4 regions of the Streptomyces sp. NPDC002825 genome follow, and region 4 is predicted to be linked to each of the others. Evidence: riboswitches for the same ligand, from Rfam matches in the RefSeq annotation. Region 4 holds a riboswitch; each other region holds the start of a gene.

Region 1 (7,325 bases), on a different contig from region 4:
ACAGCGGCTCGCCGAGCCGGGCGGCCGCGGCGCTGACCGAGGTCACGCCGGGGATGACGGTCGTGTCGTAGCGGTCCGCGAGCCGCTTGTGCATGTGCTGGTACGAGCCGTAGAACAGCGGGTCGCCCTCGGCGAGGACCGCGACGGTGCGCCCGGCGTCCAGGTGCGCGGCGAGGCGGGCCGAGGCCTCCTCGTAGAAGTCGTTCAGGGCGCCCCGGTAGCCGCCCGGGTGGTCCGTGGTCTCCACCGTGAGCGGGTACATCAGCCGCTCCTCGATGTGGTCCTCGCGGATGTGCTCGGCGGCGATGGAGCGGGCTATGGAGCGGCCGTGGCGCGCCGAGTGGTAGGCGATCACGTCGGCGGAGGCGATGGCCTTCACGGCGGCGACGGTCATCAGGTTCGGGTCGCCGGGGCCGAGGCCCACGCCGTAGAGCTTGCCGGTGGTCATGCCTGGATCTCCGCTTCGTGGGCGAGGGCGTTGATCGCGGCGGCCGTCATCGCGCTGCCGCCGCGCCGGCCCCGTACGACCAGGTAGTCGAGGCCGAGGGTGTTCTCGGCCAGCGCGTCCTTGGACTCGGCGGCGCCGATGAAGCCGACCGGGATGCCGAGGACGGCGGCGGGCTTGCCCGCGCCCTTCGCGATCATCTCCAGGAGGTGGAAGAGGGCGGTCGGCGCGTTGCCGATGGCGACGACGGAGCCTTCGAGGCGGTCCCGCCACAGTTCGAGGGCGGCGGCCGAGCGGGTGGTGCCGAGCTCGGCGGCGAGGCCGGGGACGGCCGGGTCGGAGAGGGCGCAGAGCACCTCGTTGTCGGCGGGCAGCCGCTTGCGGGTGACACCGCTGGCGACCATCTGCGCGTCGCAGAGGATGGGGGCGCCGGCGCGGAGGGCGGCGCGGGCGCTCGCGACGACCTGCGGCGAATACGCGATGTCCTGCACGAGGTCGGTCATGCCGCAGGCGTGGATCATCCGGACCGCCACCTGGGCGACGTCGGCGGGCAGGCCCGCGAGGTCCGCCTCGGCGCGGATGGTGGCAAAGGACCGGCGGTAGATCTCCGTCCCGTCCTTCTCGTAGTCGAACATCCTGGTGCTCTCGCTCATCTCGTGTGGGTCGGCAGGCTGCGGGCCGTGGTCACTGCTTCGGGCAGGGAGGTGCGGGGGGTGGGGACGCCGTCCACCAGGTAGGTGTGGTCGCCGGTGGCGAGGACGTCGACCCAGGTGCCGTGCGGGTGGCCGCAGCGGCGCTCGCACCCGGAGTAGTGGACGGGCAGGCCCCCGCGGTGGACGAGGCCGGCGTCCGTGCGTACGTCGGCGAGGGACTTGGCGCAGCCGGGCCGCCCGGTGCAGGCGCTGACCCCGACCGAGGGCAGGTCCGGCCGGGTGACCAGGCCGTACGTCTCCAGGCCGGGCAGCCGGTCGGCCGGGGCCCCGACGACGACCACTCCCCGCCAGGGGGTCAGCCGCAGCTCCTCGGCCCCGTCGGCCAGGGCCCGCAGCTGGGCGGCCGTCAGCCGGCCGAGCGGGGCGAGGACGTGCAGGGCCCGGTCGCCGAGCGGACCGGGGGCGGGCGGCGGGGACACGGGAAGCTGCGGTACGGGTACGGGCTCCGCCGCGATCCCGGCCCGCGCGAGGGCCCCGGCCCAGTCCGGCACGTGCGCGTCGGGCAGCTCGTGCGGCCGCCAGGCCCCGTTCCCGGCGGCCTCGGCGGCGTCGAGGAACGCGAGGGCGGCGGTGAGGGCGGCGGGGACGGCGTCGGCGGCGGCGAGCCGCAGGACCAGCGAGCCGAGCCGCAGCAGGACGGACCCGTCCGGTCCTGCGATCAAGCTCACATCGCCGCCGAGTCCGGCGACGTCCCCGCGTCCGTCGTCGAGGAGGAACAGGAACCGTCCCGAAAGGGACGCGGCCCGGGGCTCGGCGCACAGGGCGGCATCGAGCTCACGCGCCCACAACTGCACGTCCGCGTAGCCGAGTCCGTCGAGGCCGGCGGCCGGCGAGGCCACGATGTTGCGGACGCGTTCGTGGGTGGGGGAGGGCAGCAGCCCCGCCCCGGCCAGGAGCTCGGCCAGCTCCGCCCCGCAGCCCTCGCCGAGGCCGCGCAGCTCGGCGTTGCCGCGCGAGGTGATGCTGATCCGCCCGTCGCCGAGGGCTTCGGAGGCCCGGGCCAGAACCTCTGCCTGATGGACCGTCAGGCGTCCTGCGGGCAGGCGCAGTCGGGCGAGGCGTCCGTCGTCGGCGGGGTGCAGGCGCAGCGCCCCGGGGCAGGCGTCGCCACGGTCCCGTATGCGAACTTCGCCCGGTTCGGGCGTCGGAGGTGGGGTGGGCGGCATGGCGGCGAGCATACCCACGGGGAACCGGCCGGCCACTGGGTGTGATCCGGTCGACCCCGCCGTTCCCTGGGGCCCGTCGACGCCACGATCTAGGATGCAGATCGGCATGGGGTCCCAGGACCCCGGGGAGGAAGCCCGGTGAGAATCCGGCGCGGTCCCGCCACTGTGAGCCCGTACCCGCGAGGGGACGGGTGAGTCAGGAACTCCCGCCGTCCACTGACCACCCGGGGCGCGGACAACCCCGAGGAAGGGCCTGAGCTCGCCATGCTCCTGCTGCTGTCGCACTCCGACACCGACCTGCTCAGCGCCCGCGCGGCCAATGCCGCCCAGGCCGAGGGAGCGGTCGCGTACCGCTTCGCCAACCCCTCCCGGCTCCCCCTCGCCGACCTCCCGGACCTGCTCGACGGCGTCGACCTGGTCGTCGTCCGGCTCCTCGGCGGCGTCCGCTCCTGGCAGGAGGGCCTGGACACGGTCCTCGCCGCCGGAAAGCCGGTCGTCGTGCTCAGCGGCGAACAGGCCCCCGACGCCCAGCTGATGGAGGCCTCCACCGTCCCCGTCGGCGTCGCCACCGAGGCGCACGCCTATCTGGCGCACGGTGGCCCGGCCAACCTGGAGCAGCTGGCCCGTTTCCTCTCCGACACCGTCCTGCTCACCGGCCACGGCTTCGAGGCCCCGGCCGCCGCCCCCACCTGGGGCCCGCTGGAGCGGACCGCACGGAACGAGACCGGCCCCACCGTCGCCGTGCTCTACTACCGCGCCCACCACATGAGCGGCAACACCGCCTTCGTCGACGCCCTCTGCGGCGCCATCGAGGACGCCGGCGCCCGGGCGCTCCCGCTGTACGTGGCGTCCCTGCGCGCCCCCGAGGCGGAGCTCGTCGACACCCTGCGCACGGCCGACGCGATCGTCACCACCGTCCTCGCCGCCGGCGGCACCAAGCCCGCCGAGGCGCAGGCCGGCGGCGACGAGGAGGCCTGGGACGCGGGCGCGCTCGCCGCGCTCGACGTGCCGATCCTCCAGGCCCTGTGCCTGACCGGCTCCCGGTCGGCGTGGGAGGAGAACGACGAGGGCCTCTCCCCGCTCGACGCCGCCAGCCAGGTCGCCGTGCCCGAGTTCGACGGCCGGCTCATCACCGTCCCGTTCTCCTTCAAGGAGATCGACGCCGACGGTCTGCCCGCGTACGTCGCCGACGCCGAGCGCGCCGCCCGCGTCGCCGGCATCGCCGTCCGGCACGCCCGGCTCCGTCACATCCCGAACGCCGAGAAGAAGCTGGCGCTCGTCCTCTCCGCGTACCCGACGAAGCACTCCCGCATCGGCAACGCCGTCGGTCTCGACACCCCCGCCTCCGCCGTCGCCCTGCTGCGCCGGCTGATCGCCGAGGGGTACGACTTCGGGCCCGAGGCCGACCTCCCGGGTCTGGTCTCCGGCGACGGCGACGAGCTGATCTACGCCCTCATCGAGGCCGGCGGCCACGACCAGGACTGGCTGACCGAGGAGCAGCTCGCGAAGAACCCGGTCCGCATCCCGGCCGCCGACTACAAGCGCTGGTACGCGACGCTGCCCGCCGAGCTCCGCGAGCAGGTGGAGGAGCACTGGGGTCCGGCGCCGGGCGAGATGTTCCTCGACCGGTCCCGCAACCCGGAGGGGGACATCGTCCTCGCCGCCCTGCGGCGCGGGAACCTCCTGGTCCTCATCCAGCCGCCGCGCGGCTTCGGCGAGAACCCGATCGCGATCTACCACGACCCCGATCTCCCGCCGTCCCACCACTACCTGGCCGCCTACCGCTGGATCGCCGCCCGCGCCGAGGACGGCGGCTTCGGCGCCGACGCCATGGTCCACCTGGGCAAGCACGGCAACCTGGAGTGGCTGCCCGGCAAGAACGCCGGCCTGTCCGCCGCCTGCGGCCCCGACGCGGCCCTCGGCGACCTGCCGCTGATCTACCCGTTCCTCGTCAACGACCCGGGCGAGGGCACCCAGGCCAAGCGGCGCGTCCACGCGACCCTCGTCGACCACCTGGTGCCGCCGATGGCCCGCGCCGACTCGTACGGAGACATCGCGCGCCTGGAGCAGCTCCTCGACGAGTACGCGCAGATCAGCTCGATGGACCCGGCGAAGCTCCCGGCCATCCGCGCCCAGATCTGGACTCTGATCCAGGCCGCGAAGCTCGACCACGACCTCGGTCTCGAGGAGCGCCCGGAGGACGACGGCTTCGACGACTTCCTGCTGCACGTCGACGGCTGGCTGTGCGAGGTCAAGGACGCCCAGATCCGCGACGGCCTGCACGTCCTCGGCGGCGCCCCGGTGGGCGAGGCCCGGGTCAACCTGGTCCTCTCCATCCTGCGCGCCCGCCAGATCTGGGGCGGTACGCAGGCGCTGCCGGGCCTGCGCGAGGCGCTGGGCCTGGACGAGTCGGCCGCGACCCGCACGAGCGCCGACGCCGTCGAGGCCACGGCCCGCGCGCTGGTCCAGGCGATGGAGGACGCGGACTGGGACGAGGCCGCGATCCCGGGCATCACCGACGGCCACGGCCACGACGTCCGGGAGGTGCTGTACTTCGCCGCCCGCCAGGTCGTGCCGCGCCTCGCCGCCACCACGGACGAGCTCGCGCACGCCGTGCACGCGCTCAACGGCGGCTTCGTGCCGGCCGGTCCGTCCGGCTCCCCGCTCCGTGGCCTGGTCAACGTCCTGCCGACCGGCCGGAACTTCTACTCGGTCGACCCGAAGGCCGTGCCGTCCCGGCTCGCCTGGGAGACCGGCCAGGCGCTCGCGGACTCGCTCCTGGAGCGCTACCGCACCGACAACGGCGAGTGGCCGACCTCCGTCGGCCTCTCCCTCTGGGGTACGAGCGCGATGCGCACCGCGGGCGACGACGTCGCCGAGGCGCTCGCCCTGCTCGGCGTCCGCCCGCTGTGGGACGAGGCCTCGCGCCGTGTGAACGGCCTGGAGCCGATCCCGCTCGCCGAGCTCGGCCGCCCGCGCATCGATGTGACGCTGCGCATCTCGGGCTTCTTCCGGGACGCGTTCCCGCACGTCATCGGCCTCCTCGACGACGCCGTACGGCTGGTGGCGGGCCTGGAGGACGAGTCCGCCGAGGACAACCACGTGCGGGCGCACGCGCAGGCCGACCTCGCCGAGCACGGCGACGAGCGGCGCGCGACCACCCGCATCTTCGGCTCGCGCCCCGGCACGTACGGCGCGGGCATCCTCCAGCTGATCGACAGCCGCGACTGGCGCACGGACGCCGACCTCGCGGAGGTCTACACGGTCTGGGGCGGCTATGCCTACGGCCGTGGTCTCGAAGGCCGCCCGGCCCGGGAGGAGATGGAGACCGCGTACAAGCGGATCGCGGTCGCCGCGAAGAACACGGACACCCGCGAGCACGACATCGCCGACTCCGACGACTACTTCCAGTACCACGGCGGCATGGTCGCGACCGTCCGCGCGCTGACGGGCACGGCCCCCGAGGCGTACATCGGCGACTCGACCCGCCCGGAGACCGTCCGCACCCGCACGCTCGTCGAGGAGACCTCCCGGGTCTTCCGGGCGCGGGTGGTCAACCCGCGCTGGATCGAGGCGATGCGCCGCCACGGCTACAAGGGCGCGTTCGAGCTGGCGGCGACCGTCGACTACCTCTTCGGGTACGACGCGACGACGGGTGTCGTCGCCGACTGGATGTACGACAAGCTCACGCAGGAGTACGTCCTCGACGAGACGAACCAGGCCTTCCTCAAGGAGGCCAACCCCTGGGCCCTGCACGGCATCGCGGAGCGCCTCCTGGAGGCCGAGTCGCGCGGCATGTGGGAGAAGCCGGACCCGGAGACGCTGGCCGCGCTGCGGCAGGTGTTCCTGGAGACGGAGGGCGACCTGGAGGGCGAGGGCTAAGCGCCGACGAGGGCCGGGGCCAGTTCGAGGACCCGGCCCCGGTACCCCGAGGGCTGAGCCCCGACGAGGGCCGGGGCCGGTTCGAGGACCCGGTCCCGGTACCCCGAGGGCTAAGCGCCGACGAGGGCCGGGGCCAGTTCGAGGACCCGGCCCCGGTACCCCTCCCTCAGCCGCCGGTCGTGGCTGACCACGATCAGCGTGCCCCGGTACTCCGCGAGCGCGGCCTCGATCTCCTCCACCAGGCCCGGGGCCAGGTGGTTGGTCGGCTCGTCGAGGAGGAGCAGATCGGCGGGGGAGGTCACCAGGCGGGCCAGTTCCAGCTTGCGGCGCTGGCCGGTCGACAGCAGCCGGACCGGGGTCGTCAGATCCCGGCCCTCGAAGAGCCCGAGGGCGAGCAGTTCGTCCTCGCGGCCCTCTCCGAAGGCCTCGCCCACCGTACGGGGGTCGAGGGGTGGGGTCGTGTCCTGGCGGAGCAGCCCGACCCGGGCGGGCACGGTCACCGTGCCGGCGTCCGGGGCGAGTTCGCCCGCCAGGATCCGGAGGAGGGTGGTCTTTCCGGCGCCGTTGGGCCCGGTGAGCAGGAGGCGTTCGCCCGGGTCGAGGTGGAGGGCGTCGAGGCGGAGTCGGCCGTCGACGCGTATCGCGGTGAGGTCGACGGGCGCGCCTTCCCCGGTGATGTGCGTGCGGAACCGGAGGGGTTCCGGCGGTGCGGGCACGGGGTGAGCGGTGAGCCGTGCGATCTTCTCGCGGGCCGCGCGGATGCGGCTCATCGCACCGTGAGCCCGTGAGCGGGCACGGAAGGCGCCCGCCCCGCTGAACGCGGCCGGGGCCTTGCGGGGGATCGCGGAGAAGCGGTCGATGTGGGTGTCGGCGAGGGCCCGGTGGCGGGCGAGTTCGGCCTTCCACTCCTCGTACTCACGCTGTCTGCGGGCCCGTTCGGCGGCGCGGCCGGTGAGGTAGCCGCTGTAGCCGTCGCCGTACCGCCGCACGGTGTGGCGGTTCTCGTCGACCTCCAGGACGGCGGTGGCGACCCGGTCGAGGAAGACCCGGTCGTGGGAGACGGCCACGACGGTGCCCCGGTGGGCGCGCAGCCGTTCCTCCAGCCAGGCGACGCCCTCG
Region 2 (7,325 bases), on a different contig from region 4:
GTGGCAGCGGGACCAGCGCGCCCGCAAGGGAGGTGACGCACGATGAAGGACGGCGTGAACGGCGTGGCGCTCGGCGTCTTCGTCTTCTTCTTCCTGGCCGTCACGGTCATGGGCTTCCTGGCCGCGCGCTGGCGCAAGGCCGAGAACGAGCACAGCCTCGACGAATGGGGCCTGGGCGGCAGATCGTTCGGCACCTGGGTGACCTGGTTCCTGCTCGGCGGCGACCTCTACACGGCGTACACCTTCGTCGCCGTCCCCGCGGCCATCTACGCGGCGGGCGCGGCCGGCTTCTTCGCCGTCCCGTACACGATCCTGGTGTACCCGCTGATCTTCACCTTCCTGCCGCGCCTCTGGTCGGTCTCGCACAAGCACGGCTACGTCACCACCTCCGACTTCGTGCGCGGCCGCTTCGGCTCCAAGGGCCTGTCGCTCGCGGTGGCGGTCACCGGCATCCTCGCCACCATGCCGTACATCGCGCTCCAGCTCGTCGGCATCCAGGCCGTCCTGGACGTGATGGGCGTCGGCGGCGGCGAGAACACCAACTGGTTCGTCAAGGACCTGCCGCTGCTCATCGCCTTCGGCGTCCTCGCCGCGTACACCTACTCGTCCGGCCTGCGCGCCCCCGCGCTCATCGCCTTCGTCAAGGACACCCTGATCTACATCGTCATCGCGGTGGCGATCATCTACATCCCGATCAAGCTGGGCGGCTTCGACGAGATCTTCGCCAAGGCCGGTGAGGCGTACGCGACGGTCAACCCGGCCACCGGCAAGCCGAAGGGCGCGCTCGTCCCCGGCGAGGCCGGCCAGTGGACGTACGCGACGCTCGCGCTCGGCTCGGCCCTCGCGCTCTTCATGTACCCGCACTCCATCACGGCGACCCTGTCGTCCCGCAGCCGGAACGTCATCCGCCGCAACACCACGATCCTGCCGCTGTACTCGCTGATGCTGGGCCTGCTCGCGCTGCTCGGCTTCATGGCGATCGCCGCCGGCATCAAGGTCAAGAACGGCCAGCTCGCCATCCCGCAGCTCTTCGAGACCATGTTCCCGGACTGGTTCGCCGGAGTCGCGTTCGCCGCGATCGGCATCGGCGCGCTCGTCCCGGCCGCGATCATGTCGATCGCCGCGGCCAACCTCTTCACCCGCAACATCTACAAGGACTTCATCAAGAAGGACGCCACCCCGGCCCAGGAGACCAAGGTCTCCAAGCTGGTCTCGCTCCTGGTGAAGGTCGGCGCCCTCGTCTTCGTCCTCACCATGGACAAGACCGTCGCCATCAACTTCCAGCTCCTCGGCGGCATCTGGATCCTGCAGACCTTCCCGGCGCTCGTCGGCGGCCTGTTCACCCGCTGGTTCCACCGCTGGGCGCTGCTCGCCGGCTGGGCCGTCGGCATGATCTACGGCACGGCCGCCGCGTACGGCGTCGCCAGCCCGACCCAGAAGCACTTCGGCGGCTCGGCCGCCGAGATCCCGGGCATCGGCGAGATCGGCTACATCGGCCTCACCGCCTTCGTGCTCAACGTCCTCGTCACGGTCGTCCTGACCTTCGTCCTCAAGGCCGTCAAGGCCCCCGAGGGCGTCGACGAGACCTCCCCGGAGGACTACACGGCCGACGCGGGCGACCCCGGCGTCACCGAGCTCCCGAAGGTCGGCACCGCGGCGCACTGACATCACCGTCCGTGAACGGGCCCTGGATCTCCGCGAGGAAATCCAGGGCCCTTCGCCTGCCCCCGCGAGGCAGACTTGCGGGCATGGACATCACGATCAGGGCAGTACGGCCCGAGGAGTACGAGGAGCTCGGCGACCTCACCGGCCTCACCTATCTGAACGACGGGCTGCTGCTGCACGGCGAGGACGACTTCTACCTGGCGGTGCTCCGCGACACGGCACGGCGGGCGCGCGAGAGCGAGGTGCTCGTCGCCGTCGACACCGAAGGCGCGATCGTCGGCGGCGTGACCTTCGCGGAGGGCGGCACCACCTGGGCGGACATCGCCGTCCCCGGCGAGGCCGAGTTCCGGATGCTCGTGGTCGCGCCCGCGGCCCGCGGCAGGGGCGTCGGAGAAGCCCTCGTACGCGCCTGCGTGGACCGCGCCCGGGCCCTCCCCGACTGCGCGCGCCTCGTGCTCTCCACGGCCGATCTGATGGTCTCGGCGCACCGGATCTACGAGCGGCTCGGCTTCGTCCGCACCCCCGAGCGGGACTGGGAACCGATCCCCGACCACTCGCTGTGGACCTACGCCCTGGAGCTGTAGCCCCGGGACCGACACAACATGTGGGGGGTGCCACGAGCGGCGCCCCCCACATGTATGCTCATCCTCGCTGTCGACGCAGGGGAATCCGGCGCGAATCCGGAACTGTCCCGCAACGGTGTGCTTCGTACGGATTCGTACGCGGTGAGTCCGAAGACCTGCCGACAGCGCGCCCGGTCCGTCCGTTCCGGGTGTCACAGACGTCCGGGCCTCGCGGAGTGGGCCGGTGGACGCGGCGCGCCCACGCCCACGGGTGCCCGCCTGCCCGCCTTCCCGCCCGAGGCCCCGAGCCGAGCGAGGGAGAGCCCCCACGTGACCATCGCGCCCGCCGATCCGGCCGCAGCGATCGAGACCGACGGCCCCGGGACCGTACTCCTGCGGACCCTGACCGATCTCACCGCCGACCTCCCGGACACCGACCCCGGCAAGGTCGCCGCCGCCGCCCTCCGCGGCCGCAGCGCCACGTCGGACGAGGCGGAGCTGCGCGAGCTGGCCACCGAGGCGGCCGCCGGCCTGATCGCCGAGGACCCCGCGTACTCCCGGCTCGCCGCCCGGCTCCTCACCATCACCATCGCCGACGAGGCGGCCGGCCAGGGCGCCGTGAACTTCTCGGCCTCCGTCGCCGTCGGTCACCGCGAGGGCCTCATCGCCGACCGCACCGCCGAGTTCGTCGCGCTCCACGCGGACCGGCTCGACGCCACGATCGACCCGGCCGGCGACGACCGCTTCGGCTACTTCGGTCTGCGCACCCTCTACTCGCGCTACCTGCTGCGCCACCCGATCACCCGCAAGGTCATCGAGACCCCGCAGCACTTCATGCTGCGCGTCGCCTGCGGCCTCGCCGGGGACGAGTCGGCCCGCGCCCTGGACGAAGTGAGCGCGCTGTACGGCCTGATGAGCCGCCTGGACTACCTGCCGTCCTCCCCCACGCTCTTCAACTCCGGCACCCGCCACCCGCAGATGTCCTCCTGCTACCTCCTGGACTCCCCGCAGGACGAGCTGGACTCCATCTACGACCGCTACCACCAGGTCGCGCGCCTCTCGAAGCACGCGGGCGGCATCGGCCTCTCGTACTCCCGCATCCGCGCCCGCGGTTCGCTGATCCGCGGCACCAACGGGCACTCCAACGGCATCGTGCCGTTCCTGAAGACCCTCGACGCCTCCGTCGCCGCCGTGAACCAGGGCGGCCGCCGCAAGGGCGCCGCCGCCGTCTACCTGGAGACCTGGCACGCGGACATCGAGGAGTTCCTGGAGCTCCGCGACAACACGGGCGAGGACCAGCGCCGTACGCACAACCTGAACCTGGCGCACTGGATCCCGGACGAGTTCATGCGCCGGGTCAACGCCGACGCCGAGTGGTCGCTGTTCTCCCCGGCGGACGTGCCCGAGCTCGTCGACCTGTACGGCGAGGAGTTCGACGCCGCCTACCGCAAGGCCGAGGCGGCCGGCCTGGCCCGCAAGACCATGCCGGCCCGCGACCTGTACGGCCGGATGATGCGCACCCTCGCGCAGACCGGCAACGGCTGGATGACGTTCAAGGACGCCTCGAACCGCACGGCCAACCAGACGGCCGAGCCGGGCACGGTCGTCCACTCCTCCAACCTGTGCACCGAGATCATCGAGGTCACCAACGACGGCGAGACGGCCGTCTGCAACCTCGGCTCGGTCAACCTGGGCGCCTTCGTGACCGGCGGCGACATCGACTGGGAGCGTCTGGACGAGACCGTCCGCACGGCCGTCACCTTCCTCGACCGGGTCGTCGACATCAACTTCTACCCGACCGAGCAGGCGGGCCGCTCCAACGCCAAGTGGCGTCCGGTCGGCCTGGGCGCCATGGGCCTCCAGGACGTCTTCTTCCAGCTGAAGCTGCCGTTCGACTCGGCCGAGGCGCGCGCCCTGTCCACCCGTATCGCCGAGCGGATCATGCTGGCGGCTTACGAGGCGTCCGCGGACCTCGCCGAGCGCAGCGGCCCGCTCCCCGCCTGGGACAAGACCCGCACCGCCCGCGGCGTGCTGCACCCGGACCACTACGACGTCGAGCTGAACTGGCCGGAGCGCTGGGCCGCGCTGCGCGCCCGCATCGCGTCGACCGGCATGCGCAACAGCCTCCTCCTCGCCATCGCCCCGACCGCGACGATCGCCTCGATCGCCGGCGTCTACGAGTGCATCGAGCCGCAGGTCTCCAACCTGTTCAAGCGCGAGACGCTGTCCGGCGAGTTCCTCCAGGTCAACTCGTACCTCGTCGACGAGCTGAAGAAGCTCGGCGTGTGGGACGCGCAGACCCGCGAGGCGCTGCGCGACTCCAACGGCTCGGTGGCCGGCTTCACCTGGGTCCCGGCCGAGGTCCGCGAGCTGTACCGCACGGCCTGGGAGATCCCGCAGCGCGGCCTCATCGACATGGCGGCCGCCCGCACCCCCTTCCTCGACCAGAGCCAGTCCCTGAACCTCTTCATGGAGACGCCGACCATCGGCAAGCTGTCGTCGATGTACGCGTACGCCTGGAAGCAGGGCCTGAAGACGACGTACTACCTGCGCTCCCGCCCGGCGACCCGGATCGCCCGCGCCGCCCAGGCCGCCGCGCCGATCCCCGTCCAGCAGGCGACCCCCGACGCGGACGCGATCGCCTGCTCCCTTGAGAACCCCGAGTCCTGCGAGGCCTGCCAGTAATGAGTACCGAGAAGAAGAACCTCCTGGACCCGGGCTTCGAGCTCACGCTCCGCCCCATGCGCTACCCGGACTTCTACGAGCGCTACCGGGACGCGATCAAGAACACCTGGACCGTGGAGGAGGTCGACCTCCACTCGGACGTCGCCGACCTCGCCAAGCTCACCCCCGGCGAGCAGCACATGATCGGCCGTCTGGTCGCGTTCTTCGCGACGGGCGACTCGATCGTGGCGAACAACCTGGTGCTGACGCTCTACAAGCACATCAACTCCCCGGAAGCGCGCCTGTACCTCTCGCGCCAGCTCTTCGAGGAGGCCGTCCACGTCCAGTTCTACCTGACGCTCCTGGACACCTACCTTCCCGACCCGGACGACCGCGCGGCGGCCTTCGCAGCGGTCGAGAACATCCCCTCCATCCGCGAGAAGGCGCAGTTCTGCTTCAAGTGGATGGACTCGGTCGAGAAGATCGAGAAGCTGGAAACGGCCGCCGACCGCCGCCGATTCCTGCTGAACCTGATCTGCTTCGCGGCGTGCATCGAGGGCCTGTTCTTCTACGGCGCCTTCGCGTACGTCTACTGGTTCCGGTCGCGCGGTCTGCTGCACGGCCTGGCGACGGGCACCAACTGGGTGTTCCGCGACGAGAGCTGCCACATGGACGCCGCTTTCGCGTTCGTCGACACCGTCCGCGAGGAAGAGCCGGAGCTCTTCGACGACGAGCTCGGCCGACAGATCACCGACATGATCAAGGAAGCCGTCGAGGCGGAGCTGCAGTTCGGCCGCGACCTGTGCGGCGACGGCCTGCCGGGCATGAACACCGAGTCGATGCGCGAGTACCTCCAGTGCGTCGCCGACCAGCGCCTCGCACGTCTCGGCCTCGCGCCCGTCTACGGCTCCGACAACCCCTTCTCCTTCATGGAGCTCCAGGGCGTCCAGGAGCTGACCAACTTCTTCGAGCGCCGCCCGTCCGCCTACCAGGTGGCGGTCGAGGGCTCGGTGGACCTCGACGAGGACTTCTAGCCGGTACGTGGAAGGGCCCCGCACTCCGAGGAGTGCGGGGCCCTTTCGTGTTCTACGCGTATGTCAGTCGTTCGGGACGACCGGGTAGCGCGGGGTGCCCTCTTCCATCTGGCGGAGGGCGTCCTTGCGGTCGCGCTTCGACAGCTTGTCGATGTAGAGGAAGCCGTACAGGTGGTCCGTCTCGTGCTGGAGGCAGCGGGCGAAGTAGCCGGTGCCGCGGACCTTGATCGGGTTGCCCTTCAGGTCCTGGCCGGTGACCTCGGCGTAGTCCGGGCGGGCCAGCTCGGCGTACGCGGTCGGGACGGACAGGCAGCCCTCGTTCGAGTCGTCGAGGTGCCGCTGGTCGGCCGGCAGGTCGACGAGGACCGGGTTGATCACGTGGCCGACGTGGCGCTTGCCCTCGTCGTCCATGCAGTCGTAGACGAAGACCTTGAGGTCGACGCCGATCTGGTTGGCGGCGAGGCCGACGCCCTCGGCGGTGCGCTGGCTGGCGAACATGTCGTCGACCAGCTGCGCCAGCTCGTCGTCGAAGTCGGTGACGTCCTTGCACTCCCGGTGCAGGACGGGGTTGCCCACGACCGTGATGGGGCGCGAGGTGCCGCGCTCGCGGTGGGCGGCCTCGCGGGCCTCGGTGTCCTCGGTGTCGACGATGAAGCCCTCGTCGTCCACGGCGTACACGCCCGTCTGCTCCTGCTCAGTGCCCTGCTGCGACATGTCCGCCGTACGCCTTCTTCCTCGAACCGGTACACCCCGTGGTAGGTGCGATGTACAGCCTACGGGCAGCGGTCAGCAGACTTCCTCCAGATCGCGCCATTCCCGGCTGTCCGGGCTGTCCGCGACCCAGCCGTCGAGGAGGCCCCGCACCAGGCCCGCCGGGGCCGCGATGCCGCACTCACGCTCCGGCACCCACAGTTCGCCGGGCGAGCGGTGGCCGAGCGGTCCGGGGTGCCCCGGCTCGCTGTGGTCGTGCGGGTCGGAGTGCTCGCCCTCGCCCTCGGCGCTCGGCATCGTCGACTCGGAGCAGGCGCGGCAGAGCAGCCGGACGGAGGACGACCAGTCCTCGGCGGCGAAGCCGGCCTCGGCGGCGAGCTGCTCCAGGGCGTCCCGGTCGGCCTCGGTGGCGGCCTCCAGGAGGACCACCCAGGTGGGGACGGGCGAGGGCGCCCACAGCTCGATCTCGTCGAAGACGGGGAAGGAGGGGCCCGCGGTGGTGGTCCGCTCGCCGTTCGGCACGCCGTCGTGGAGGACGACCTCGCCCCAGCGGCGGCCGGAGGACGGCAGCGGGATGGAGAGGACCTCGATCCGGGCGGGGTCGAGACGGCGGCCCCACACGACCTCCGCCTCGCCCTCGGGCGAGAGCCGGACGGCGGCGCTGCCGAGCTCCATGCCGGCGGGCTCA
Region 3 (7,325 bases), on a different contig from region 4:
ACGCCCGATTCGGCGGCGGCGCGCAGGGCCATCGAGGCGCCGGTCCCCCAGCCGTGCAGGACGACCTTGCGGGCGCCGCGGCGGACGGCGTAGCGGATGGCGGCGTCGACGTCCCGCCACTCGGAGTCGCCGAGGTGGGCGAGGCCGTCCGGGGAGGCGGGGGCTCCTTCGTCGCCGCGGTAGGCGGGGACGAGGACGGGGATCTTGCGGCGGTGGAAGAAGGGGACGAGGTTCAGCGGGTGCTCGCGGGTGGTGCCGAGGCCGTGCAGGGCGATCACCCAGGTGGTGCGGTGGCCCGCCACGAGCCAGGCGGGCAGGGGGCCGAGTTCGCCGGGGATCTCGACGTCCTCGTGGGCGAGCCCGAGGGCGCTGATCGGGGTGCCGATGTGCAGCTGGGGGGTGAGCCGGACCCGGGCGCCGGGCCCGAGGACGCCGAGCTCGACCCGCTCCAGGCGGCGGACGACGGTGTCGGCGGTGTGCGGGACCCGGTCGAGGACGGGGCCGAGGACGGCGTGCAGTCCGGGGGCCTCCATCCCGTACGTGCCGGGGCGCAGCGAGGCGAGGCTGCGGGTGAGGGTGATCCGCTCGGGTCCCGTGGCGTGCACGGTGAGCCGGGGGTCTCCGGGCAGTGGTCGTCCGGACGGCGCCTTGAGGGCGACGTCGCTGGCGTACCGGCCGGCCGCGATCGCGGCCGCGCCGACACCGATCAGGGTGGTGACGGCCGCTGCCGTCGCTGTAGCCGGGCGCACGGTCCCAGTCTCGGCAGGACGGGGTGGGGCTGCCACCGGACGGACCCGGACGGGCCCGGACCCGGCCACGGCACCGCCGAACCGGAAGGGTCACCCCGGGGAGTGACATGGGTCTCGTTCGAGGGGTCCCCCGGTCGGATGGCCCCGTCCAGGGAGCGGAACCGGTCGGCCGGGGAGGAACCGGGGCAGGCCGTATGTGCCCCGTGGGGACCGGGATTACCCGTGGTTCCCCGCTGACCGCATCGTGGACAGCTCTCACTCCGGGACCACAAGCGGAACCTCTTGACACCGGATAGGGACACCACGCCGCCCGCCCCAGTTCACCTTCCGTTCACCCAGGTTGCCTACGTTCGACGAGCCACTGACGTCAAACGATTGCCTGGGTAAATGGAACACATCACGCTGCTGCTCGCCATTGTGGTCGTGACAGCTCTCGTGTTCGATTTCACGAACGGTTTCCACGACACCGCCAACGCGATGGCCACGACCATCTCGACCGGTGCTCTCAAGCCCAAGACGGCGGTGGCCATGTCCGCCGTGCTGAACCTCGTCGGCGCGTTCCTGTCCGTGGAGGTCGCCAAGACGATCTCCAAGGGACTCGTCAACGAAGAAGGCATCCAGCCCGAAGTCATCCTCGCCGCACTCGTCGGCGCGATCCTCTGGAACCTGGTGACCTGGCTGGTCGGACTCCCGTCCAGCTCCTCGCACGCCCTGATGGGCGGCCTCATCGGCGCCACCGTCGCCTCGATCGGCATCAGCGGCGTCAACGGCGAGGTCGTCGTCACCAAGGTGCTCATCCCGGCCGTCGCCGCGCCCATCGTCGCGGGCATCGCCGCGATGCTGGCCACGAAGCTGACGTACCGGATCGGCGCCAAGACCGACGAGAAGCACACCGCCAAGGGCTACCGCGTCGGCCAGATCGCCTCCGCCGGTCTCGTCTCCCTCGCCCACGGCACCAACGACGCCCAGAAGACGATGGGCATCATCACCCTGGCCCTGGTCGCCGGCGGCTCCCTCCCCTCCGGCGCCAACCCGCCGGTCTGGGTCATCGTCTCCGCCGGCACCGCGATCGCGCTCGGCACGTACCTCGGCGGCTGGCGCATCATCCGCACCATGGGCAAGGGCCTCACGGACCTCCAGCCGCAGCAGGGCTTCGCCGCCCAGACCAGCGCGGCCACGGTCATCCTGGCCTCCTCGCACCTCGGCTTCTCCCTCTCGACCACGCACTCCGTCTCCGGCGCCGTCATGGGCGCGGGCATGGGCCGCAAGGGCGGTGTCGTCCGCTGGTCGACCGCCACCCGGATGTTCGTCGCCTGGGGCCTGACCCTGCCGGCCGCGGCCCTGGTCGCCGCGGGAGCCGAGTTCGTCGCCCGCCAGGGCGCCTGGGGCGTCTACGTCGTCGCCGCCTTCCTGGTGGCCTCCTGCATCGGCATCTGGCTGGTCTCCCGCCGCGAGGTGGTCGACCACACCAACGTCAACGAGGTCGAGGCCGAGAGCGCGGGTGTCGTGACCACCGCGATGGCCGCCGTCACCCCGCCGCCGGCCGGTTCCGTCGCCGCCGTCGCGGACGAGGACCTGAAGACCACCATCCCCGCGCCGGCCCCCACGGACCCGGCCGCTCCCCCGGCCACCGCCGCGGTCTAAGGAACTGGAACCAAGCATGAAGATCGACTGGGCAGCTCTCGGCTCCGTCTTCGGAGTCAGCCTCGTGGCGACCGTCGCCCTCGTGGGCCTCTTCACCCTCGGTGTCGTCGGCCTCTCCAAGCAGGAGGAGGCCGCCGCCCAGGGAGGCTCCGCCACCCTGGCCCGCACCGGCGCCTACGCCTGCTTCGCCCTGTGCGTCGCGGCCGTGGGGTACGGCATCTACATGATCGTCGCCTGACGCGTCGGGCGTGACCGGCGGGGCGGTCCGCACCTTCGGGTGCGGACCGCCCCGCCGTCGTGTTTGTGGTGCTTCGCACAGTGACGCGGTGCAGGTCAAGGGTGAGTTGACGGCTGTTCTCGGGCCGTGGTGGACTGCCGAGGCCATTACGGCGGCAGTAGAGGAAGTCCGGTGCGATTCCGGCGCGGTCCCGCCACTGTGACCGGATCCCAAGGGTCCGGGAGTCAGGAACTCTCGCCGCCGGTCACGTCGATCCAGGGCGCGGACCCTGAGTGAGGACACAGCGCCATGCCCGGCCGCAGCCCCATCCGCTCCAGAGCCAGCCGCCTCGCCCCGGACGGATTCGCGTACGGCGCGGCCGCCGGTCTCGCCGTCGACCTGCTCCTCGGCGATCCCCGCCGCGGACACCCCGTCGCCGCCTTCGGCCGGGCCGCGAGCCGGGTCGAGAAGGCCCTCTGGCACGACCACCGCGGCTGGGGCGCCCTGCACACCGCCGTGTGCGCCGGTGCCACCGTCACGGCCGGCGCCCTCGCCGCCCGTGCGGTACGGGGCAGCCGCGCCGCCTCCGTCGCCCTCACAGCCGCCTCGGTCTGGGCCGTCGTCGGCGGTACGACCCTGGGGCGCGAGGCCCGCGCGATCGGCGGCGCCCTCGCCGCCGGGGACCTGGAGGTCGCCCGGGAACGGCTCCCGCACCTGTGCGGCCGCGACCCGCAGTCCCTCGACGGTCCCGCGATGGCCCGCGCGGTCGTCGAGTCCGTCGCCGAGAACACCTCCGACGCCGTCGTGGGCGCCCTCTTCTGGGGAGCGGTCGCGGGCGTGCCGGGGCTGGTCGGCTTCCGCGCGGTGAACACCCTCGACGCGATGGTCGGCCACAAGTCCCCCCGGTACCGCCGGTACGGCTGGGCCTCTGCCCGCCTCGACGACGTGGCCGGCTGGCCCGGGGCCCGGCTGACGGCCGCCCTGGCGACGGTCGCCGGCGGCGATCCGCGCGGAGCCGTACGGGCCTGGCGGGCGGACGCCGCCAAGCACCCGAGCCCCAACGCCGGACCGGTCGAGGCCTCCTTCGCGGGCGCCCTCGGCGTGCGGCTCGGGGGCACCCTCTCGTACGCCGGACGGGTCGAGCACCGGCCCGTCCTCAACGGCGAGGGGCGGCCCGTCGAGGTCGCCGACATCGACCGCGCGGTCCGGCTCTCCCGCCGGATCACCGGACTGACCCTGGCCGCCTGCGTCGGCGGCCGCATGATCGCGAGCGCGCTGAAGCGGAGGAACGCATGAGGGGTGGGGGGCTGCTCGTCGCCGGGACCACGTCCGACGCGGGCAAGAGCGTCGTCACGGCCGGCATCTGCCGCTGGCTGGTCCGGCAGGGCATCAAGGTCGCACCGTTCAAGGGACAGAACATGTCCCTCAACTCCTTCGTCACGCGGGAGGGCGCCGAGATCGGCCGCGCGCAGGCCATGCAGGCGCAGGCGGCCCGGGTGGAACCCACCGCCCTGATGAACCCGGTGCTGCTCAAGCCCGGCAGCGACCGCTCCAGCCAGGTCGTCCTCATGGGCAGGCCGGTCGGCGAGATGAGCGCCCGCGGCTACCACGGGGGCCGGCAGCAGACGCTCTTCGAACCGGTGATGGCGTGCCTGGAGGAGCTCCGGGGCACGTATGACGCCGTGATCTGCGAGGGGGCGGGAAGTCCGGCCGAGATCAACCTGCGGCGCACGGACATCGTGAACATGGGCATCGCGCGCGCCGCGAAGCTGCCCGTCGTCGTGGTCGGGGACATCGACCGGGGCGGGGTCTTCGCCCAGTTCTTCGGGACGACGGCGCTCCTCGCGCCCGAGGACCAGGCGCTCGTGGCGGGGTATCTGGTGAACAAGTTCCGGGGCGACGTGTCCTTGCTCGAACCCGGGCTCGACATGCTGCACGGGCTCACCGGACGCCGGACCTTCGGTGTCCTGCCGTACGCGCACGGGCTCGGCATCGACGAGGAGGACGGCCTGCGGGTCTCCCTGCGCGGCACCGTCCGCGAGTCGGTCGTCGCGCCGCCGGTCGGCGCGGACGTGCTGCGGGTCGCCGTCTGCGCCGTACCGCTGATGTCCAACTTCACGGACGTCGACGCGCTCGCCGCCGAACCCGGCGTCGTCGTCCGCTTCGTGGACCGGCCCGAGGAAGTCGTCGACGCCGACCTCGTCGTCGTGCCGGGCACCCGGGGCACGGTCAAGGCGCTGGCGTGGCTGCGGGAGCGGGGGCTCGCCGACGCCCTCGTCCGGCGCGCGGCCGAGGGCCGGCCGGTGCTCGGCATCTGCGGCGGCTTCCAGGCCCTGGCCGAGCGCATCGAGGACGAGGTCGAGTCGAAGGCGGGTGTCGTCGACGGTCTCGGGCTGCTGCCCGTACGGGTGCGGTTCGGGGTCGAGAAGACCCTCGCCCGGCCGGTCGGCGAGGCGCTCGGCGAGCGGGTCGAGGGGTACGAGATCCACCACGGCGTCGCCACCGTGGACGGCGGTGAACCGTTCCTCGACGGGTGCCGGGTCGGCTCCGTGTGGGGTACCCACTGGCACGGCTCGCTGGAGAGCGACGGCTTCCGCCGGGCGTTCCTGCGGGAGGTCGCGGCGGCGGCGGGACGCCGGTTCGTCCCGGCGCCCGACACGTCGTTCGGCGCGCTGCGGGAGGAACAGCTCGACCGCCTCGGCGACCTCATCGAGGAACACGCGGACACGGACGCGCTGCTGCGGCTGATCGAGAACGGCGCGCCGGAGGGGCTGCCGTTCGTGCCGCCGGGTGCGCCGTGAGCGCCCCCTCCTCCCCCACTCCCGTACCTATCGAAGGAGCGACCACCCGATGAGCACCCGGTATCCGTTCACCGCCGTCGTCGGCATGGACGATCTGCGGCTCGCCCTGCTGCTGAACGCCGTCAGCCCGGCCGTGGGCGGGGTGCTCGTGCGCGGCGAGAAGGGGACCGCCAAGTCCACCGCCGTCCGGGCGCTCGCCGAGCTGCTGCCGGAGGTTCCGGTGGTCGCGGGGTGCCGGTTCAGCTGTGACCCGGCCTCCCCCGACCCCGGCTGCCCGGACGGGCCGCACGGCGACGCACCCGGCACCACGCGTGCCGCGCGGATGGTCGAGCTGCCCGTCGGCGCCTCCGAGGACCGGCTCGTCGGCTCGCTCGACATCGAGAAGGCCCTCGCCGAGGGCGTGAAGGCCTTCGAGCCGGGGCTCCTCGCCGCCGCGCACCGGGGCATCCTGTACGTCGACGAGGTCAACCTGCTCAGCGACCACCTCATCGACCACCTGCTCGACGCAGCCGCCATGGGCGCCTCCCACGTCGAGCGCGAAGGCGTCTCCGTGCGGCACGCCGCCCGCTTCCTGCTCGTCGGGACCATGAACCCCGAGGAGGGCGAGCTCCGGCCCCAGCTCCTCGACCGCTTCGGTCTCACCGTCGAGGTCGCCGCCTCGCGGGACCCCGAGCAGCGCGTCGAGGTCGTCCGTCGGCGGCTCGCGTTCGAGGACGACCCGGCCGCCTTCGCCGCCCGCTGGGCCGCCGAGGAGGCCGCCCTGCGCGAACGGATCGTCGCCGCCCGGGCCTTGCTGCCGCAGGTGACCCTCACCGACGCCGTGCTGCTCCAGATCGCCGCGACCTGCGCCGCGTTCGAGGTGGACGGCATGCGCGCCGACATCGTGATGGCCCGGACCGCGACCGCGCTGGCCGCCTGGGCGGGACGGACCGAGGTCACCTCGGAGGACGTCCGGCAGGCCGCGCTCCTGGCCCTCCCCCACCGCCGCCGGCGCTCGCCCTTCGACGCGCCCGGCCTCGACGAGGACAAGCTCGACGAGACCCTGGAGCAGTTCAAGGGGGACGCACCGGACGACGATCCCGAGCCGGACGGCCCGGGTGACGGCGGTCCGGGCGGGGGCGGCGGGGGCGTTCCGCCTCAGGGTGACGGGCCCGACGGTCCCGCGCCCGAGTCCGCCGAGGTCCCGGAGAGCGCGCCCTCCCCCGCCCCGCAGGGCCCCGGCTCCGGTGCCGGTGAGCGCGCCGCCGTGAAGGCCGGCGAGCCCTTCCGTACGAAGGTGCTGAGCGTGCCCGGTCTCGGCGAGGGTGCGGCCGGTCGCCGTTCCCGCGCCCGCACCGAGCACGGCCGTACGACCGGATCCACCCGGCCCCGGGGCGCGCTGACCAAGCTGCACCTGGCCGCGACCGTCCAGGCCGCCGCCCCGCACCAGCGGGCGCGCGGCCGGTCCGGGCCCGGGCTCGTCGTCCGGCGGGACGACCTGCGGCAGGCGACCCGGGAGGGGCGCGAGGGGAACCTGGTGCTCTTCGCCGTGGACGCCTCCGGGTCGATGGCCGCCCGGCAGCGGATGAGCGCCGTCAAGGGCGCCGTGCTCTCGCTGCTGCTCGACGCCTACCAGCGGCGCGACAAGGTCGGTCTCGTCACCTTCCGGGGGCGGGACGCCGAGGTCGCGCTGCCGCCGACCTCGTCCGTGGACGCGGCCGCCGCCCGCCTGGAGAAGCTGCCGACCGGAGGCCGTACGCCGCTCGCCGCCGGGCTCCTCAAGGCCCATGACGTGCTGCGGGTCGAACGGCTCCGGGACCCCTCGCGCCGACCGCTGCTCGTCGTCGTGACCGACGGACGGGCGACCGGCGGCGGCGCCGACCCCGTGGCGCTCGCGGCCCGGGCCGCGCGGCTGCACGCCGCCGACGGCACGGC
Region 4 (7,325 bases):
CACGCCCACCGGCACCTCCTGCGGGTCGAGGACCGTACGGGCGAGCGTGTCGGCCCAGACGAGGAACACCGCCCCGGCCAGCGCGGTGACCGGCAGCAGGCGGGCGTGCCCGGGGCCGGCGAGCGCGCGGGCGGCGTGCGGCAGGACGAGCCCGACGAAGCCGATCGCGCCGGCGGCGGAGACCAGGGCGGCCGTCAGGAGGGCGGTGACGCAGAGCAGGACGAGCCGGGTCCGCGCGACGGCGACGCCGAGCGAGGCGGCGGCCTCCTCGCCGAAGGCGAAGGCGTCCAGGGTCCTCGCGTACCCGCCGCAGATCAGCAGGGCCGCCGCGAGGACGGCGAGGCACATCCACACGTCGCTCCAGCCGGCCCCGGCGAGCGAGCCGAGCAGCCAGAACAGCACGCCGCGGGTGGTCTCGGCGTCGGCGGCGGTCATCACGACGAAGGAGGTGAGCGCGGAGAAGAGCTGCATCGCGGCGACGCCCGCGAGGACCACCCGGTCCGTGGAGCCGCCGAGGGTGTGGCTGAGCAGCAGGACGAGCGCGAAGGAGACCACCGCCCCCAGGAACGCCCCGCCGGTGACGGAGAGGATCCCGCCGCCGATGCCGAGGACGACGACCGCGACCGCGCCCGTCGAGGCCCCGGAGGAGACGCCGAGGACGAAGGGATCGGCGAGCGGGTTGCGCAGGAGCGACTGCATCACCGCCCCGCAGACGGAGAGTCCGGCACCGCAGACGGCGGCGAGGAGGGTACGGGGCAGCCGCAGGTCCCAGACGATCCCGTCGCGGATCGGCGAGAGGCCGGAGGCGGCGCCGCCGAGGTGGGCGGCGATCACGGAGCCGGCCTCGCCGACGCCGATGTCGGCAGGGCCGATGGTGACGGCCACGGCGACGGACAGGCAGAGCAGCGCGAGCCCGGCCGCCGCCCACAGGAACGCCGTCGCGGACGTGAAGGGCCGCTGTGCGGTGCTCACTTCGCGAGACCGTACGAGCGGAGGGCGGCCGCCACCTTCTCGATGCCCTCGACCGTGCGCAGGGTGGGGTTCATCGCCTGGCCGCTGAGCAGGACGTACCGCTTGTGCTTCACGGCCGTCATGTTCCGGGTGACGGGGTCGGACTCCAGGAACTCGATCTTCTTGGCCGCGCTCTCGGCGGACTGCGCGCGGCGGGTCAGGTCGCCGATCACGAGGACGTCGGGGTCGCGGTCCGCGACGGTCTCCCAGTTGACCTGGGGCCACTCCTCGCGGGTGTCGTCGAAGACGTTCTTCGCGCCGAGCGCGTTGGTGACGATCCCGGGCGCCCCGCAACAGCCCGCCATGTAGGGCGCCTTGGCGTCGGAGTACCAGTAGAGGACGGTGGCGTCGGTGAAGTCGGCCGCCGCCGTGGCCTTCGCGACCCGGCCCTCGAGCCCGGCGACGAGCTTCTCGCCGCGCTCGGGGACCCCGAACACCCGGGCCAGGTCGCGGATCTCGCCGTAGACCGTCTCCATGGTGAGGGGCCGGGTGCGGACGCCGTCGCCGTCGCCGCTGTTGTCCTTGCCGACGCAGTCGGTGGGCGAGAGGTACGTGGGGACGCCGAGCTGCTCGAAGCGTTCGCGCGGCGCGACCCCGCCCTTGCCGAGGGTGTACGCGAACGAGGCGGCCGCGAAGTCGGGTTCGGCGTCCAGGACCTTCTCGAAGGAGGGGTAGCGGTCGGCGAGGCGCGGGACCTTCGCGTTCTCCTTCTCCAGGCCCTTGAGCACCGGGTCCGTCCAGGTCGCGGTGCCCACCATGCGGTCGGCGAGGCCGAGGGAGAGCATGATCTCCGCCGCGCCCTGGTCGAGGGCGACGGCCCGGCGCGGGGCGCGGTCGACACGGACCTGCCGTCCGCAGTTGTCGTCGAAGGTGACGGGGTAGCCGCGCTCCGGGGCGGCTCCCTTCCCGTGCGGTGCGGCGGGTCCGCCGCCGCAGCCGGTCACCGTCGCGGTGAGGAGCAGGACGCCGGCCAGGGCGGGCACGGCGGAGCGGACGGGGTGTGCGAGCGGCACGGGGGACTTCCTCTGCGTCCACGGCTCATACGCGGAGCCTGTCGTACGGTGCTCCCCGGACGGGCGCGTGCCGCCGGGGCCGCCAGCAGGTCTTCGGACTCGGGGTCAGCCGGACGGAGCGCCTTCCCGGGCTCGTCGTGCCGCCCAGTGGCCGATGCTCCGCCCGTCGCCCTCACCGCTGCGCGTCAGTTCCGGTCTCGCACCGGATTCCCTGACCCGTGGACGTACCCGTTCAGGTGCGTACAAAGGTGCGACTGGCCTCGGCACAGTACCACCGGCCGGCCGTCGCACCCGGGACGCCCGTGGATGTCAGACGCGCAGTTCCTTCGCCTCGAAGCGGCCGTCGCCGAGGACCAGGACGAAGGAGACCTGCTGCCCCTCGGAGACCGTCCGCCCCTCGCTCTCGATGTCCTCGGCGCTGAAGTACACCTGCTCCTCGGAGCCCACGGGGACGACGAAGCCGTACCCGCCGCGACGGTTGAAGGACTGCACGAACCCTTTGCTTCTGCCTTCCACGGCGGCCTCCTCGTCGGCACGGGAGGCGCGGTCGAGGGTGTCCGGCCCCGGGCGGGCCGTGTCCGCGCCTCAGGGGAGATGTACCCCGCGGGCCCGCCCTTCGCCACCGCCGCCGACCGGGCGAAACCAACCGAGATGATCTCGTACAATATTCAACAGAGGCCCGCTGCCGGAGATCCCCCGTGTCCGTCAGCGGGCCTCGCCGTCGTCCACCGGCCCCGGGGAAGCCCCGCCCGGGGCACCGGCCCCCGCGCAATCCCCGACGGGTCAGGCGCGGCGCGGGTACGCGATCCGTGCCGTGATCCTGGCGATGCGCCGCGCCGACTCCTCCGGCGCGGCCACCGGCTGGACGATGTGGCTCACGGTGAGCCGCACGATCGTCTCGACGGCGAGGCCGCGGGACTCCTCGTCGACGTCGGGCCAGGCCTCGGTCGCGTACGCGTCGAGCATCGCCATCGCCGTGCCGAAGACCGGCTCCGGGCGCGTGGTGAGATAGGCGAGGAGATCGTCCTCGCCGCCGCGCGCGGCGAGCAGGACGCTCTTGATGAGGGGGTTGTCCACGGCCTGCTGGAGCGTGTACCCGACACCCGCCGCCGCTGCCGCCTCCAACTCGCCCCGGTGAGCGTCGAGTTCGCGCTGGATGCCGAGGAGGAAGCCCTCCACCTCGCGCTGGACCAGGGCGTTGCCGACGGCCTCCTTCGAGCCGAACTCGTTGTAGAGCGTCTGGCGGCTGATCCCGGCGGCCCGCGCGATGCCGGCCATGCGGAGGCCGCCCCAGCCGTCGGCGGCGACCAGCCGGTAGGCGGCGTCGAGCACCTGCTCACGCAGGAGGGACCGAACACTCTCGCGGAAACGTGTCATCGTGCCCCCACTTTATCCACCGGATCCCCGCCGGCTCTGCGCACCGGGGCCTGTCCAGCGCATTGACACCTTCACGGCGACCCGTCTATCAAATGGACAGAACGCATGTGAAGTGTCCACCTCTCCGAGGAGCCGGTCTTGGCCCTGCACAGCGACTCCCCCGAAGCCCCCGCCGCCTGGCGCGACCCCAAGCGCCGGCTCTGGCCGCTCGGCCTGCTCATCCCGGCCTTCCCCTTCCTCTCCTGGGGTCTGGTCGCCGCCACCGGGCTCCGCGTCTTCTGGTGGACCGGGATCCTCGTCCTGTACGTGATCTTCCCGGTCGTCGACCACGTGATCGGCAAGGACTCCGGCAACCCGCCGGACAGCGCGCTCGCCCACCTGGAGCAGGACCGCTACTACCGCTGGTGCACCTACCTCTACCTCCCCCTGCAGTACACGGGGCTCGTCCTGGGCTGCTGGCTGATCACCCGGGGCGACCTCGCCCTCGTGGACCGGATCGGGCTCACCTTCACCCTCGGTGGGGTCGCCGGCATCGCGATCAACACCGCCCACGAGCTGGGGCACAAGACGGAGGCCCTGGAGCGCCGGCTGTCCCGGATCGCGCTCGCCCAGACCTGGTACGGCCACTTCTACGTCGAGCACAACCACGGCCACCACATCCGCGTCGCCACACCGGATGACCCGGCGAGCGCCCGGCTCGGCGAGAGCTTCTGGCGCTTCCTGCCCCGGACCGTCCTCGGCAGCCTCACCTCTGCCTGGCGCCTGGAGAAGCGCCGGCTCGCCCGCCGCGGCCGGTCCGTGTGGAGCCCGCGCAACACGGTCCTCAGCTCCTGGGCGCTGTCGTTCCTCCTCTTCGCGGGGCTCGCGCTCGCCTTCGGGCCCGGGGTCCTGCCGTACCTCGCGGGCCAGGCCGTCTTCGGCTTCTGCCTGCTCGAGGTCATCAACTACACCGAGCACTACGGGCTCAAGCGGGAGCTCACCGCGAGCGGGCGCTACGAGCGCTGCGCCCCGCGCCACAGCTGGAACAGCGACAACGTCGCCTCGAACGTCTTCCTCTACCACCTCCAGCGGCACAGCGACCACCACGCGTACCCCACCCGGCGCTACCAGTCGCTGCGCCACTTCGACGAGGCGCCCGAGATGCCGACGGGGTACGCGGGAATGATCGTCCTCGCGTACGTCCCGCCGCTCTGGCGCCGCGTCATGGACCACCGGGTCCTCGCCCACTACGACGGGGACGTGACCCGCGCCAACCTCCAGCCGTCCCGCCGCGCCCGCCTGCTCGCCCGGTACGGGGGCGGGACCGGCTGAGGCCTCGCCACGTCGCCGCGCGCGGCCGGAACCGCCGCACCGGTCTGTCAGGGCCCCGCCCCACTCGCCCCTTACAGGGCGAAACGCCACGACGGGCTACCGACGGCTCGTACAATACCAAGCAGTCGGTTTACAGTCGTCGGGGCGCGGCGCGACGGGGCGCAGGCCCGCTGCCGCCGGCGCATGGTGCTACTGGAGCCATTGGTGACCAAACAAGAGCGGGCCACACGGACCCGCGACGCGCTGATCAAGTCGGCGGCCAGGGAATTCGACCGGCACGGCTACGCCCTGGCCACGTTGTCCGCCATCAGCTCGGGAGCGGGCGTGAGCCCCGGGGCGCTCCACTTCCACTTCGAGAACAAGGCGGCCGTCGCCGACGCCGTCGAGGGCGCGGCCTGCACCGCCCTGCGCAGGACGGCCCGGATCGTGTACGGACAGCGGTCGAACGCCCTGCAGAACCTCGCCGACACCTCGCACGCCCTGGCCCGGCTGCTCCGCGACGACATCGTCGTCCGCGCCGGCTTCCGGCTGAGCTGCTCCGACGACGCCCGTACGGAGCTCAATCTGCGCCAGGAGTGGCAGAGCTGCGTCCAGCAGCGGCTCGCGGAAGCGGCCGACGAGGGCCTGCTCGCCCCCGGTCTCGGGCGGCAGCAGGACCTCGCCCGCACGATCGTGGCGGCCACGATCGGACTTGAGGCGCTGTGGCGGGACAACGGCGAATGGCTGTCCCCGAAGACCGTCACGGGTCTGTGGCGCACCCTGCTGCCGATGCTCGCGGGCCCCGACTCGCTCGCCGGACTCGATCCGGCGGGCACGGGCGCGCTCGCCACCGCGCACGCGCCCGTCGGCTGAGGCCGCGGGGGTGCGTCAGGAGGAGGGGACGAGGAGGCCCCGGTACCAGGGCATGTGGCCGGCGATCGTCGCGGCGAAGCCCGGCCCCGGGTCGCAGCCCCAGTCCCGCCAGGGCCGGTCGTCCTCGAACCAGTGGTCGTCGGCGAGCATCGCCAGGTGGTGCAGGCCGAAGGGGACGTCCGCGAGCAGGACGCGGGCCTCGGCGAGGTCCACCGCGGGCCCCCGGGTCCCGGACCGCCCGGCGACGAGGGCCTCGCCGGCCGCGAGCAGTTCCGCCGCCGGAACCGGCTCCGGGTGGTTGACGTAGAAGGCGCCGGGCTCCGTCCGCGGGGAGAGCGCCGCGCCGAACAGTGCCCGGGCCAGGCTGTCCACGTCGATCAGGGAGTGCAGCGAGGAGCCCCCGTCGAGCGGGCCCGGCAGGGCGGCGAGCAGCCGGACGACGCCCGGCATCAGCTGCCGGTCGCCCGTGCCGTACACGAGGTGGGGCCGCAGGACGGTGCCGCCCGCGTCCAGGACGTACCGCTCCCCCGCCGCCCGGGTGCGGCTGGTCGCCGAGCCCGGGGCGAGCGGCAGGGTGCCGGGGGCGGCCGCCCGGAAGGGCCCGCGGCCGTGGACGGAGGCGGTGCTCAGGGAGACGATCCTGGTGACCCCGGCGCGTACGGCCGCGTCGACGAGGGCGCGGGTGCCCCGGTCGTTGACCGCGTGGGCCGTGTCCTCGTCCGCGCCGATCGCCGACGCGCAGTGGATCAGTACGTCGACCCCCTCGCAGGCGCGGCGCAGCGAGTCGGGGTCGCGGAGGTCGCCCGGGGCGAGCTCGACGCTCGCGCCCGGCGGCGGGTCGAGCGGGCGGCGGGCGAGCAGCCGTACGTGCGCCGGCTCGTTCGCGGCCGCGGCCGTCGCCGCCACCCGGCCGCCGATGAATCCGGTCGCGCCGGTGATGAGAATGCGTGGGCCCATGGTTCCGTTCCGGTCGGCTTCAGCCCGTCAGGCGGGTGCCGAGGCCGGCTCCGGCCACCGCCAGGTCCCGGGACGGGGAAGTGAGCGTGCTGAGGAAGACGGGCTCTCCGTCCTGCACGCCGGTGACCCTGACGGTGGCCGCCTCGGGGTCGTGGCCGGGCAGGATCTCGGTCTCGATCCAGCAGGGGCTGTCGAGTTCGGCGTACCGCGAGAAGGAGATGTCCAGGTCGGTCGGCAGGTACGCCCCGCTGCCGAGGGTCGCCGTCGCCGCCTGCCGGGCTGCTTCGAGCAGCACCATGCCGGGGACGTGGTCGTTCGGGCGCCGGAAGAGGGTGGGGTGGGCGGTGTTGATCCGCAGCCGCCACTGGCGGGGGCGGGTGCCCGGGGCGAGGACCACGTCCTTGCCGTGCACGCGGCCGACGAGCTCGGGAGCGACACCCGGGATCAGCGGGACGGGCCGGTGGAGCGCGTCCATCCGCTCGCCCCGGATCCTGCGGTAGGCGAGGGCGGAGGTGCAGCGGGCGAGGGCGCCGCCGGTGGCGAGGTGCCGGCCGTCGCGGGTGAGCACCATGGTCGCGCGGATGTTCCGAAGACTGCCGCGGCGGGTGTCGAGATCGGAGCAGATGACGTCGACGGTGACGTCCGAGGAGAGGTCGCTGACCGCGAGCGCCTCGGCGTCGGCGGTGTAGCGGATGCCCCACATGACGAACTGATCCTCGACGGGTACCCCGAATTCGGCATGAGCGACGAGCATGGTGGTCTGGCGTATCGTCTCGGCCACCAGTACGGGGTCGTGACGGTCCC

The links. A riboswitch is a leader RNA that binds a small molecule or an ion and turns the genes downstream of it on or off. The one in region 4 is predicted to bind cobalamin.
Region 1: another riboswitch for cobalamin. It lies ahead of cobN (cobaltochelatase subunit CobN); the one in region 4 lies ahead of ABT041_RS29710 (ABC transporter substrate-binding protein).
Region 2: another riboswitch for cobalamin. It lies ahead of ABT041_RS15165 (ribonucleoside-diphosphate reductase subunit alpha); the one in region 4 lies ahead of ABT041_RS29710 (ABC transporter substrate-binding protein).
Region 3: another riboswitch for cobalamin. It lies ahead of ABT041_RS21410 (cobalamin biosynthesis protein); the one in region 4 lies ahead of ABT041_RS29710 (ABC transporter substrate-binding protein).

What each region holds. Positions count from the first base shown of each region.
Region 1 covers NZ_JBEOVH010000001.1:195,885-203,209, forward strand. The annotation lists gene cobJ (precorrin-3B C(17)-methyltransferase) at 1-448, opposite strand, end outside; gene ABT041_RS00910 (precorrin-8X methylmutase) at 445-1,098, opposite strand; gene ABT041_RS00915 (ferredoxin-like domain-containing protein) at 1,095-2,336, opposite strand; cobalamin riboswitch at 2,410-2,552, shown strand; gene cobN (cobaltochelatase subunit CobN) at 2,589-6,206, shown strand; gene abc-f (ribosomal protection-like ABC-F family protein) at 6,317-7,325, opposite strand, start outside.
Region 2 covers NZ_JBEOVH010000009.1:213,681-221,005, forward strand. The annotation lists gene ABT041_RS15150 (DUF3311 domain-containing protein) at 1-46, shown strand, start outside; gene mctP (monocarboxylate uptake permease MctP) at 43-1,665, shown strand; gene ABT041_RS15160 (GNAT family N-acetyltransferase) at 1,749-2,249, shown strand; cobalamin riboswitch at 2,304-2,426, shown strand; gene ABT041_RS15165 (ribonucleoside-diphosphate reductase subunit alpha) at 2,559-4,913, shown strand; gene ABT041_RS15170 (ribonucleotide-diphosphate reductase subunit beta) at 4,913-5,926, shown strand; gene def (peptide deformylase) at 5,990-6,640, opposite strand; gene ABT041_RS15180 (tetratricopeptide repeat protein) at 6,713-7,325, opposite strand, start outside.
Region 3 covers NZ_JBEOVH010000016.1:63,806-71,130, forward strand. The annotation lists gene ABT041_RS21395 (alpha/beta hydrolase) at 1-749, opposite strand, end outside; gene ABT041_RS21400 (inorganic phosphate transporter) at 1,137-2,393, shown strand; gene ABT041_RS21405 (hypothetical protein) at 2,410-2,631, shown strand; cobalamin riboswitch at 2,745-2,884, shown strand; gene ABT041_RS21410 (cobalamin biosynthesis protein) at 2,920-3,906, shown strand; gene ABT041_RS21415 (cobyric acid synthase) at 3,903-5,411, shown strand; gene ABT041_RS21420 (putative cobaltochelatase) at 5,461-7,325, shown strand, end outside.
Region 4 covers NZ_JBEOVH010000029.1:1,220-8,544, reverse strand. The annotation lists gene ABT041_RS29715 (FecCD family ABC transporter permease) at 1-972, opposite strand, end outside; gene ABT041_RS29710 (ABC transporter substrate-binding protein) at 969-2,024, opposite strand; cobalamin riboswitch at 2,106-2,283, opposite strand; gene ABT041_RS29705 (cold-shock protein) at 2,334-2,540, opposite strand; gene ABT041_RS29700 (TetR/AcrR family transcriptional regulator) at 2,808-3,401, opposite strand; gene ABT041_RS29695 (alkane 1-monooxygenase) at 3,540-4,712, shown strand; gene ABT041_RS29690 (ScbR family autoregulator-binding transcription factor) at 4,917-5,564, shown strand; gene ABT041_RS29685 (NAD-dependent epimerase/dehydratase family protein) at 5,580-6,521, opposite strand; gene ABT041_RS29680 (ScbA/BarX family gamma-butyrolactone biosynthesis protein) at 6,541-7,325, opposite strand, start outside.